2 regions of the Lysinibacillus sp. LK3 genome follow, and region 2 is predicted to be linked to the other one. Evidence: riboswitches for the same ligand, from Rfam matches in the RefSeq annotation. Region 2 holds a riboswitch; the other holds the start of a gene.
The links. Region 2 has a riboswitch for S-adenosylmethionine ahead of metK (methionine adenosyltransferase). Riboswitches for the same ligand answer to the same signal wherever they lie in the genome.
Positions count from the first base shown of each region.

Region 1: linked by a shared signal. The riboswitch ahead of VK91_RS12830 (O-acetylhomoserine aminocarboxypropyltransferase/cysteine synthase family protein) and the one ahead of metK (methionine adenosyltransferase) in region 2 are both predicted to bind S-adenosylmethionine.

Region 1 is NZ_LDUJ01000017.1:61,728-67,801, forward strand. Features, by position in the region: gene VK91_RS12820 (DASS family sodium-coupled anion symporter) at 1-978, opposite strand, end outside; gene VK91_RS12825 (glycerol-3-phosphate acyltransferase) at 1,174-1,806, opposite strand; SAM riboswitch class I at 1,962-2,075, shown strand; gene VK91_RS12830 (O-acetylhomoserine aminocarboxypropyltransferase/cysteine synthase family protein) at 2,191-3,492, shown strand; gene VK91_RS12835 (hypothetical protein) at 3,823-4,206, shown strand; gene VK91_RS12840 (homoserine dehydrogenase) at 4,670-5,656, shown strand; gene VK91_RS12845 (hypothetical protein) at 5,716-5,946, opposite strand.
Region 2 is NZ_LDUJ01000006.1:32,856-38,929, forward strand. Features, by position in the region: gene VK91_RS04215 (S9 family peptidase) at 1-362, shown strand, start outside; gene pckA (phosphoenolpyruvate carboxykinase (ATP)) at 428-2,014, opposite strand; SAM riboswitch class I at 2,404-2,522, shown strand; gene metK (methionine adenosyltransferase) at 2,781-3,977, shown strand; gene VK91_RS04230 (gamma carbonic anhydrase family protein) at 4,157-4,669, opposite strand; gene VK91_RS04235 (alpha/beta hydrolase) at 4,803-5,609, shown strand; gene VK91_RS04240 (sodium:alanine symporter family protein) at 5,736-6,074, shown strand, end outside.

The DNA.
Region 1 (6,074 bases), on a different contig from region 2:
TTTAGGCATTAATAGAATCGCGATAGCAATAATTGTGACTGTTGTCGTATCAAATGGATGTAGCTTCCCTTCAGTTGCCCAGAAAAATAGTAAAACTACGGATGTAATGATTAAACGAATTTCAGGAGCCTTTAATGGGCCAAGCTCTGCAAGCTGTTTTTTGATGACCTCTTTACCACCTTCGATATTGCTAGTCTCAGGTTTAATTAAAGCAATCATAATGAAAAATAAAAAGATCGACATAATAATTGAGAAGGGGGCTGCATAAAGTAGCCAAGCACCCCATGAAATATCCACATTAAATTGCTCTTGGATAAAGTTTAAAGCCACCATATTTTGAGCTGCTGCAGTTTTAATACCAATATTCCAAATGGAAACGGCTTGTACCGAAGTAATAACTAATAAGGCAGCAAGCCGACTATCACGTGGTAAACCAAATGCTGCCACCATTCCAAGCAAAATCGGTACTACTGCGCCAGCTCGTGCTGTAGCAGAAGGTACAAAAAATGCGAGGACGATAGAGACTAAAATAGCGCCAAATACGATAGCTTTTGTTTTCGTTCCTACCAGTGAAAGAATCCAAAGTGCAAGTCGTTTATGTAGATTAGTAATTTGCATTGCTGCGGCTAGAAAAAGAGCTGCTGCTACTAAAGCAACGGCAGAATTACTAAAGCCACTTAAAGATAATTTTAATGCGCTAGCTGTTCCTAGCTCTGTAGTTGGATTATCCATTGACGGAGCGAGTCCTAGTAAAACAGTTACTAGTGCAATGATCATGGCCGAGCTCACAGGATATGAAACGGCCTCTGTAACCCAAAGGATGACTGCAAAAGCTAAAATGGCTAAAGCTCGTTGCCCAGCTATAGGTAAATCACCATTGTTAGGTAAAAAGGTAATAATGATTAGTAACGCGAATGCCAAGCCAATCCATAGTGGCTTTAAATTAAGTTTTGTAGCTGCTTGCTTTGGTGAAGACATATTTTCTCATCCTTTCTACGATAAAAATGACGATTATTATCCATAACATCGGCCTGTATAATGTTTTATTGAGATAAGAATATGTCTATTTTATTGTAGAAAAAAATCTATGTGAAAATGGTGTTTTTTACAGCAATATGAGTAGATAAAGAGAAAAAAAACGGTCACAAAAAATACAAAAATATCCATTAAATATTATTTCTTTTTCTTAAAGGCAGAAGTTACTTTAGGCTCTGTTCCATTGACTAATCGTTTAATATTTTCGAGGTGCAGGATGATGGCTATGCCAAAAAGAAGAAGAGCTATAATGGTTGGGCCAATGCCAGGAATCCATAAATAAGTTGCTGTACAAAACACGAGATAAAATTCTAGAACACCTACAATTAAATAATTTGTTGCAAAGGATAAAATAACAAATAAAATAAGTGCAAATAAACCAATCTTCCAATCAACAGCAAGTAAAATACCAATGATGGAGGCCGTTCCTTTCCCGCCGTTGAAGCCCATGTAGAAGGGGAAATTATGACCTAAAATAACCCCAGCAGCCATAATATAAGTAAGCAGCCAAATTTGTTCTTCTGTTAAATGAATAGCGTCCGCTAGATAAAAATGTGCACCTATAATAGCGACAACGCCTTTGCCTATATCGATGAGGGCTACTAAAACGCCATACTTCCAGCCAAGGGAAAGAGTGGCATTAGAGGCACCAGCATTACCGTGGCCAGCCTTTTTTAAATCAACCCCCGATAAAAATTGAGCCACTTTAGAGCCGTGAATACAGCCTATTATATAGCCAATCATAAGAAAAATGATCACGGCCTTTACCATAAAAATACTCCTCTCAAAATTTTTTCTAAAATAGTGTATGCGTTCATATTACGTATAAGAGCAGACAGAAGTTTCGGAAAAAATAAAATTTACATGTTGACAGAAAAAAACTCTATGTTTATACTGTGTAACAACGATGGAAATTGAATCTCATACTCTTATCAAGAGCGGCGGAGGGATAGGCCCTATGATGCCCGGCAACCAGTAAGCAATGAGCTTACTAAGGTGCTAATTCCTACAGATTCTTACTTGGATCTGGCAGATAAGGGGAGGAAAACTTGCAACCGCAACCCTCTTCTTAGCTGAAGAGGGTTTTTGTTTTCTACAGAAAATCCTCCTCATCTCCGGTACCATCGTAAAAAAATAACCATTTGGAGGTACACAATGACAAATTTTAAACCAGAAACATTGCTGTTGCATGGTGGTCAAGAGCCAGACCCAGTGACGGGATCTCGCACAGTTCCAGTCTATCGCTCAACTGCTTTCGTATTTAAAGACACTGCTCATGCGCAACGTCTTTTTGCCTTAGAGGAAGCAGGGAACATTTACACACGAATTACCAATCCAACAGTTGATGTGTTTGAAAAACGTGTGGCTTTATTGGAAGGTGGAACAGCAGCAGTAGCACTTTCATCTGGTGCAGCAGCTATCGCATTTTCCATTTTAAATCTAGCTGGAGCTGGTGATGAGATAGTAGCAGCTAGTTCTTTATATGGTGGTACGTATAATTTATTCGCTAACACATTACCAAACTATGGTATTAAAACAATTTTTGTAGATGAAACAAACCCAGAGAATTTCAAAGCAGCGATTACTGATAAAACAAAAGCTGTTTTTGCAGAGGTTTATGGTAATCCAAGTTTAAAGGTTTTAGATATTGAGGCAGTAGCTAAAATTGCACATGATAATGGGCTACCATTAATTATTGACAGCACGTTCGCTTCTCCTTACGGTTCTACACCTATTGAATACGGCGCAGATGTTGTAGTTCATTCAGCAACTAAATGGATAGGAGGTCATGGTACAACTTTAGGGGGCGTTGTTGTAGACGCTGGTAAGTTTGATTGGACTAGCGGTCGATTCCCTGGTTTTACTGAACCAGATGCCTCTTACCATGGTCTACGTTATGGAATTGATACAGCTTCTGCTGCCTTTGCTACAAAGCTACGTGTACAATTATTACGTGATTTTGGTCCAACATTAAGTGCTGATGCTGCTTTTAATTTATTGCAAGGGTTAGAAACGCTTCATCTGCGTATCCCTAAACACAACGAAAATGCATTGGCAGTGGCTGAGTATTTACAAAACCACCCATTTGTGGAGTATGTAAATTATAATGGCCTAGAAGATTTTCCGACACATGAGTTAGCAAAAAAATATTTAAGAAATGGCTTCGGTTCAGTGCTTACATTTGGCATAAAGGGTGGACGAGAAGCTGGGCGAAAGCTTATTGATAGCGTGAAATTATTTTCACATGTAGCAAATGTAGGTGATGCAAAGTCATTAATTATTCATCCAGCTTCCACTACTCATCAGCAACTATCAGCAGACGAATTAGTTCAAGCTGGTGTAACCGAGTCGCTCATTCGCTTATCCATCGGTTTAGAGGCAGTAGAGGATATTATTGCTGATTTAGATCAAGCCATTACACAGGCTACAACAACTGAACAAACAGTAGAAGCTTAAAGTTTAAAGAAAATGGTAAGATGTTGTGACGTTAACGTATTTTCTCATTCGATTAGCCTCATTTGGTAATGCGTTAAACGTTGCTACATCAATCTATTACTGCATCCGTTAATTATCAGAACCTTATAAAAAATAATACCAAGTAATTTTATATGTATTATTGACTTTGTTAAATCCATGTTATATACTAGGAAATAAGTTAACAGTACGAAAATTTTTTTTAAAAGGTAAATGTTTCATAAGTGCTCCCCCACTTTTGAATATATAGAAGAGTAGTTGCCTAGCCAGTGACTACTCTTCCCAAAAACTGATGATAAAGGAGTGTTTAAAATGGGTAACATCTATAGTGCGCAAAACATTGTATCCTATCTAATATATGAGCTAAATGAAGGGCATGTATTTGTCAACAATAAATCCATTCAACACCTTCTTACATCAGTCGAAAGAAAATGGCAGGAAGTATTTGGTCATACAGCATTTCAAGAACATGTTTTTACTGAAAAGGACTTTACTGTAAAGGAAGTATTTGAGGCATATGAACAGTACGGTGTGAGCCATATCTCACTTCCTGCGACAGAGTTTTACTTGAAGTATGGTACATTTCAATTAGTGGAACGTACGTATGCAATACCAAATTTTACAGAAGAAGAGATTAGTCTTGTTCAACAAGCTTTAGCACAATATCGTTATCAATTGCTTTCAAAAGCAAGTTAAAACCCCCTCATATTTTTAAGCTCATTCTCTGCTGCTACAGGGAATGAGTTTTTTCTTTAAAGGGATTGTTATGAGTGTCTGAGCATACATATATATAATAGAAGAAAGACATTCATATATTGAAATGTAAATAGTCAATATTTGTTCAAATCTTATAGATTGATTAATAAAACGTATAATAAAGGGAATGAAACCGATTTCTTTTGCACATCTAGAGAAAACAAATGTCCTTCCTAGAAAGATTTTTCTTGTGCAAAGCGTGTATTTGCGATACAATTTTCTTTAAGTTAAATTTTGAATTATTTGAATTTGTATGTGTCCTAACACATATAGAAATAGCGAAACTCATACAAAGAGAGTTGTTGGCTAAAGACTGCGGTGGGTGTCAAATTGTCATGACACAACCCCATGGAAAATTAGCTTTAATGAAACTGCGGAATGTAAGTTGGAGGGAATAACAAGAATGGCAACTATAAAGGCAGCGATTTTAGGATTTGGAACGGTAGGTCAGGGGATTTACCATATTTTAAATGAAAAACGAGAAGAGCTAAAAAATAAATTAGGTATTGAATTAGAGGTAGCGAAGATTTTAGTGACAGATGCTAGTCGTGAACGTGTACCAGGTACAGCACATTTAATGACAACAAGTATGGATGAAGTCTTAGCAGAGCCAGGTATGCAGGTAGTGTTTGAAGCAATTGTGAACGAAGAACCTGCATACAGTTATTTAAAGCGAGCGGTGGAACATAAATGTCATGTTATTACTGCCAATAAAGTGATGTTTGCCAAACGAGGTTTGGAGTTGCAGGATCTTGCAAAAGCTAATGGCGTTTTTGTAGGCTATGAGGCTACTACCGCTGGTGGCGTACCTGTGATAAAAACAATGAAAAATATCTTACTTGTAAATGATGTAAGTCGTATACAAGGTGTCTTAAATGGTACATGTAATTATATTTTAACAAAAATGCGTGCACAGGGCTGGTCGTTCGAAACAGCTTTAAAAGAGGCACAAGGCTTAGGTTATGCCGAAGCAGATCCATATAATGATATATCTGGGCAGGATGCATTTAAAAAATTAATGATATTAAGTGCCTTAGCTTTTGGTGAGCAGCCTGACTGGTCAGATGTAGAGGTAATTGGGATCGATAGTATCTCTGCTGAACAGGTTCATGAAGCATGTGAAAAGGGTCTTCGTTACCGCCATGTTGCTGAGGTGGAAAAACTAGCTAACGGTAAGATTATTGCAAAAGTAGGTCCTCAACTAGTTGATAAAGAGCATCCACTTTATCCAGTCGATGATGTGTTCAATGCGGTGGCATTAGAGACTAACTATATTGGTACATTAACATTAATCGGTCCTGGAGCAGGGATGTATCCAACAGCGAGTGTCATGGTAGAAGATTATGCTGAAATCATTGGGAAAAGAGCAGGATTTGTTGTGACAATCTAATAAAAGCTTTAAAAAAGGCCCGCCATTCAACAATGTTCAATTGTATGAATGGTGGGCTTTTAGTCTTCATCTTTGACGTCTATGTCCTCTGGAATAGGAGTAGCACGCCAAATTTCAATTTCCTCTTTTATACGTTCCAATTGTTTAAAATAAGTGCTGAATTGTCCACTATTGATTAAAATTTGTTGGCCATCGTAAACAGAACGGATGCGTCCTTCGTAAATTAGACGCATTACTTGATCCTCAGGCATACCAAGATCAATAGCTGTCTCTTCAATTGATTTGTACATACGATTCGCTCCTTTTACTGTTTTTATTATAACGTCCATTCATGAGAAAACATACTATTGGAATTAAAAGAAAAGTAAAAATGATAATTGTTTGATTTTGGATAAATATGTATGATTAGTATGGAGAA
Region 2 (6,074 bases):
ATATTACTTCTGTTGTAACATGGGCAGGTGTTTCTGATGCAACGGCCACTTATTGGGAACGTACAGATATGCGCAGAATGATGAAGCGTGTTATTGGAGGAACACCTAATCGTGTACCAGAAGCGTATGATGCAAGAACACCACTTTTTGAGATAGAGCGTATAACAGCTCCCGTTCTTATCATTCATGGCTATCGTGATGAAAATGTGGATATTGAACATGCCAGACAATTGGCATTTTTTTTAGAGGAAGCAAATAAATCATTCGAAACTTGGTATGATCTTAACTATGCACATCAATATCCACCAGCAAAAAATCGTGAAACTGTCCGTGCTCTTTGCAAGTGGATGAAACAACAATAAAGCATAGAGAAAACAAAAAGACAAAGGGAACGAATAAATTGTTCCCTTTGTCTTTTATATAGACGTTATTTTAATGGACCACCAAGTGTAGTGATGGCTTCAGAAACGTTTGAGAATTTCTTGAAGTTTTCGTTGAATAAGCCTGCAAGCTCAGCAGCTTTTGCATCGTATGCAGCTTTATCTGCCCAAGCTTCACGAGGATTTAACACTTCTGAAGGTACGCCTTCAACTGCTTTTGGAATGTGTAAACCAAACACAGCATCTTGTGTTGTTTCAACATCTGCTAATTTACCATCGATTGCTGCACGGACCATTGTACGTGTGTAAGATAGTTTCATACGGCTACCTGTGCCATATTCGCCACCAGTCCAACCAGTGTTTACTAAGTATACCTGTGCACCGTGCTCGTCAATTTTTTGTCCTAACATTTCTGCGTATACTGTTGCAGGAAGTGGAAGGAATGGAGACCCGAAGCAAGTAGAGAATACTGGTTCTGGCTCAGTCACACCACGTTCAGTTCCAGCAAGTTTAGAAGTGAACCCGCTTAGGAAGTGATACATCGCTTGTTCTTTTGTTAATTTACTGATTGGAGGTAATACGCCAAATGCATCAGCTGTTAGGAAGATGATTGTTTTTGGATGACCTGCAACAGAAGGATCAACGATATTTTCGATGTATTGGATTGGATAAGCTACACGTGTATTTTCTGTTAGTGAACCATCATCATAGTCACAAATACGAGTTTCTGGATCAACAGCTACGTTTTCTAATACAGAGCCGAAGCGGATTGCATTGTAGATTTCTGGTTCTTTTTCAGCAGAAAGGTTGATTGTTTTTGCATAGCAGCCACCCTCAATGTTGAATACACCATTATCAGACCAACCGTGTTCATCGTCACCGATTAGCTTACGATCAGGATCAGCTGATAACGTCGTTTTACCAGTACCAGATAGACCGAAGAATAACGCTACATCGCCAGCTTCACCAACGTTTGCTGAGCAGTGCATTGAAAGAATACCTTGTTGTGGTAATAAGTAGTTCATGATACCAAAGATAGATTTTTTCATTTCACCAGCATATTCTGTACCACCAATTAAAATAATTTTCTTTTCAAGTGATACGATGATGAATGTTTCAGAAGCAGTACCATCAACCGCAGGATCTGCTTTAAAGTTAGGAGCTGAGATGACAGTGAAGTCGGCAACATGAGAAGCTAATTCATCTGCTGTTGGACGGATAAATAATTGATGAGCAAAAAGATTGTGCCATGCGTATTCATTGATAACTTGAATGCTTAATTGTGAGTCTTTGTCAGCACCTGCAAAGCCTTTGAATACGAATAACTCGTCACGTTCTTTTAAATATTTTATTACTTTTACATATAGGTTATCGAACACTTCAGAAGAAATCGGTTGGTTGACTTTACCCCAGTCAATTTGATCTTTTGTGCTTTCTTCTTCTACCGTATATTTATCTTTAGGTGAACGACCAGTGTATTTGCCAGTTTCTGCACGAACTGCGCCATCTACTGTTAACATTGCTTCACCACGAGATGTAGCTTTTTCTGCTAATTGTGGTACTGAAAGTTGAACATTAATGTTACCGCCGTTTAATAATTCCTTCAGTTCGTTTGCAATTTCTACTGAATTCATCGATTAAATACCATCCTTTTTTATAGTATTCCCTTGATTTAGAGGGATTTTTTCTTAATTTCAAAAATAGTATAACACAATTGCTTAAATAATCTATACTAATTAAGAAATTATTTTAGAGTTTTTACCACTTTTCAATAAACTGACAAAAAATAATGTTTTTCGAGTAGAATACCATCAATCCTACTGTAATTAGGCACGAAAATTGAGCCACACATATGTTACCACAAGTAGCTAGGTATGTTGTAGGGATTAATTTGCTTCTATTTACATCATCATCCAAGTATGAAAAGTTTTTGTGTAATAAGTTCTTTCCTTTCTATACAGTAATACATAAGAAAATATTTGACAACGTTCGACCTTTTCAGTAACATGAGATTGAACGGATACTCTTATCCCGAGCTGGTGGAGGGTCAGGCCCTGTGAAACCCGGCAACCTGCATGAACTATTTCACGACATGCGTTGGTGCCAACCTGATGCAAGGGAACATCCCTTGAACGATAAGAGTGAAAGGTTACGCAGTCATTATTCCTTTCCTCATGTAAAGTAACGTGAGAAAAGGATTTTTTTATTGTTAAAAATCAATGTAAAGGTAAGTATATGTAGTTCTTTCCTTATTATAATGACGGATCTTTCGAAATCCTCGTGTTAAAAGCAGCAGTAACGGCTTGAGAGTTCAATCCTTAGGAGCGGACTTGACATGGGTAATGAGTACCGTATTCATACACAACTACTTATTGTAAGAGTATTTAGGAGGAAAACCAAATGACAAACCGTCGACTGTTTACATCAGAGAGTGTAACAGAAGGACATCCAGATAAGATTTGTGACCAAATCTCGGATGCCATTTTAGATGCTATTTTAGCAGAAGATCCAAATGCACGTGTAGCGTGTGAAACAACTGTAACAACAGGATTAGTATTAGTAGCAGGAGAAATTACTACTTCTACTTATGTGGATATTAAAGGTATTGTTCGTGACACTGTAGCTGAAATTGGCTATACACGAGGTAAATATGGCTTTGATGCTGAGAACTTAGCGGTGCTTGTGGCAATTGGCGAACAATCACCTGATATTGCTCAAGGTGTTGATCAGGCATTAGAGGCACGTGAAGGCTCTATGACAGATGCTGATATAGAAGCAATTGGTGCTGGTGACCAAGGCTTAATGTTTGGCTATGCATGTAATGAAACACCAGAGCTAATGCCATTACCAATTAGCTTGGCACACAAATTAGCACGCCGTTTAACAGAAGTACGTAAATCAAGTGAACTTGCCTATTTACGTCCTGATGGTAAAACGCAAGTAACGATTGAATATGATGACAATAATGTACCGGTTCGCGTGGATACAATTGTTATTTCAACACAGCATGATGAAGAAGCAACACTTGAACAAATTCAAGCAGATTTAAAAGAATTTGTTATTGCACCAGTTGTACCGAGTGAATTATTAGATGCTAATACGAAATACTTCATCAATCCAACTGGCCGTTTTGTAATTGGTGGGCCAAAAGGTGATGCTGGATTAACAGGACGTAAAATCATTGTTGATACATACGGTGGTTATGCACGTCACGGTGGTGGTGCCTTCTCAGGTAAGGATGCAACCAAGGTAGACCGTTCGGCGGCATATGCAGCACGTTATGTAGCGAAAAACATCGTAGCAGCTGGCTTAGCAGAGCGTGCTGAAGTGCAACTTGCCTATGCGATTGGCGTTGCTCAGCCTGTTTCCATTGCTGTCGATACATTTGGCACAGGTAGAGTGAAAGAAAGCGAGATCGTTGAATGGGTACGCGAGCTATTCGATTTACGCCCAGCAGGTATCATTAAAATGCTTGATCTTCGTCGTCCAATTTATAAACAAACTGCTGCGTATGGACATTTTGGTCGTACAGATTTAAATGTACCATGGGAGCAAATTGATAAAGCAGACGCGCTACGAGAAAAAGCACGTTTATAAACTATTGAACTAAAGTAATGAAGTCATTAGAAAATTATTCTGATGTATTAATAAGCAAAGGGGCAACATTGCTCCTTTTGTTTTTTTTACAAAAATACCTCGCTAGGATTCGTGAACATATTCGGTACACGAAAACGCGAGGGATTTTTTCGTTAGTATTGATTTTTTGTGTAGGTTATTTATTTCTGAAGTGATTTATAATATTGACCTTTTTCTGCGTATTCTCGTACGATGCGTTCCATATCCTCTTTATCTTCAGCATTTAATTCTCGGACAACTTTTGCTGGACGACCTAATGCTAAACTATTTGGAGGAATGACTTTACCAGGAGGTACTAGGCTTCCAGCTCCAATAAATGCACCTTCTCCAATCTCAGCTCCGTCTAAAATAATGGATCCCATACCGATTAAGGCATTTTTGCGAATTGTACAACTATGTAAAGTGACTTGGTGTCCAACTGTTACCTCATCTTCAATAATGAGCGGATATTTTGGGCTTTGGTGTAAACAGCAAAGATCTTGGATACTGACACGTTTACCAATAATCGTTGGGGAAACATCACCACGAATAACCGTATTAAACCAAATGGTTGTTTCGGCGCCAATTGTTACGTCGCCCGTAACAGTTGCGTAGTCAGCAATGAAAACAGACGGATCGATCTTTGGCGTTTTATCTTTAAATGGATAAATCATGAAAATCGCCTCTTTTCTTTCTATAATGTAGTATTATCGTATCAAATACGCAACTTTATGGAAATATAAAATTAAAATGTGCTATTTATTTCGATATAATCAAAGTGTAATTATTTTTTAGGAGGACTATGTAATGTGGAAATGGGAAGCTGATGGACAAGCAAAAGCTGTGATTGCTATTCTTCATGGTGCTTATGAAAATCACCGTTGGTATGCATGGCTGATAGAGAAATTAAGATTAGAAGGCTTCCACATAGTCATGGGAGATTTACCGAATCATGGGGGTAATGCAAGGTTTGCTCGAGTCCATGATGAAGACTTCAAATTGTACAATAAGTATACAAGAAACCTGATTGAAAATGCTTTTTCATATAATTTACCAACCTTTGTAATAGGGCATGGACTAGGTGCAACATTAATCCTCCATACACTGCAAAAGAGACAATATGAATGTGCAGGCATTATTTTAACATCACCTTGGTTGCAACTAAAGCTATTACCAGGTAAATTAACAAATGCTTTAACAAGTCTAAGTGCGTTAACGGCCAATGTTAAATTGACACATGATATTACATTAGAGAAATTAACGCGTAGTGTTGAAGGCAGAGAAGAAATGAAAGATGATGTACCGCTCATGACTGTAGTTTCTGTGAAATGGTATCGAGAACTTCAGCAGATGATGAAAAATTTAGTGATGCTGCCTAAAGGTGAAATGCCTAATATGCCTATGCTAATTATGACAGCTGAGAAGGATAAAATTACGGACACTCGCCAAACTCGAAATTGGCTTCATCAACAGGAATTCACGGAATTTCAGTTTAAAGAATGGGCAAATTGTTATCATAATTTATTTCATGAGGGAGAGCGCGAAGAGATTTTTATGTATATACGAGATTTTATTAATAATGCTCTTCGAAGAATTGGTTATATAATTAAATAGGTTTATACCCTTCCATTTACTAGGTTACTTACTTAAATATTGTTACTTAAAAATAATATTGTAATTTTCAGAAAAGTGTAATACTATAATGACTTAAAGTAAGGTAATTCAAATTGGAGGGGTAAAATGGATGTAATTGTAGAGAAGTTGAATGGTATTTTATGGGGACCATGGTTTATTTATGGCATCTTATTAATTGGGTTATTTTTCTCAATTATTACAAGGTTCCTACAAGTAAGGCACATTAAAGATATGTTTGTTTTAATGTTTAAAGGGGAGAAGTCAGAAAAGGGAATATCTTCATTCCAAGCAATGTCTATCGCATTATCAGGACGTGTAGGTACAGGTAATATTGCTGGTACTGCGACAGCGATTGGAATGGGAGGACCTGGTGCTGTCTTTTGGATGTGGGCAATCGCTTTCATAGGTGCGGCTACCGCGTATGTAGAGTCAACATTAGCTCAA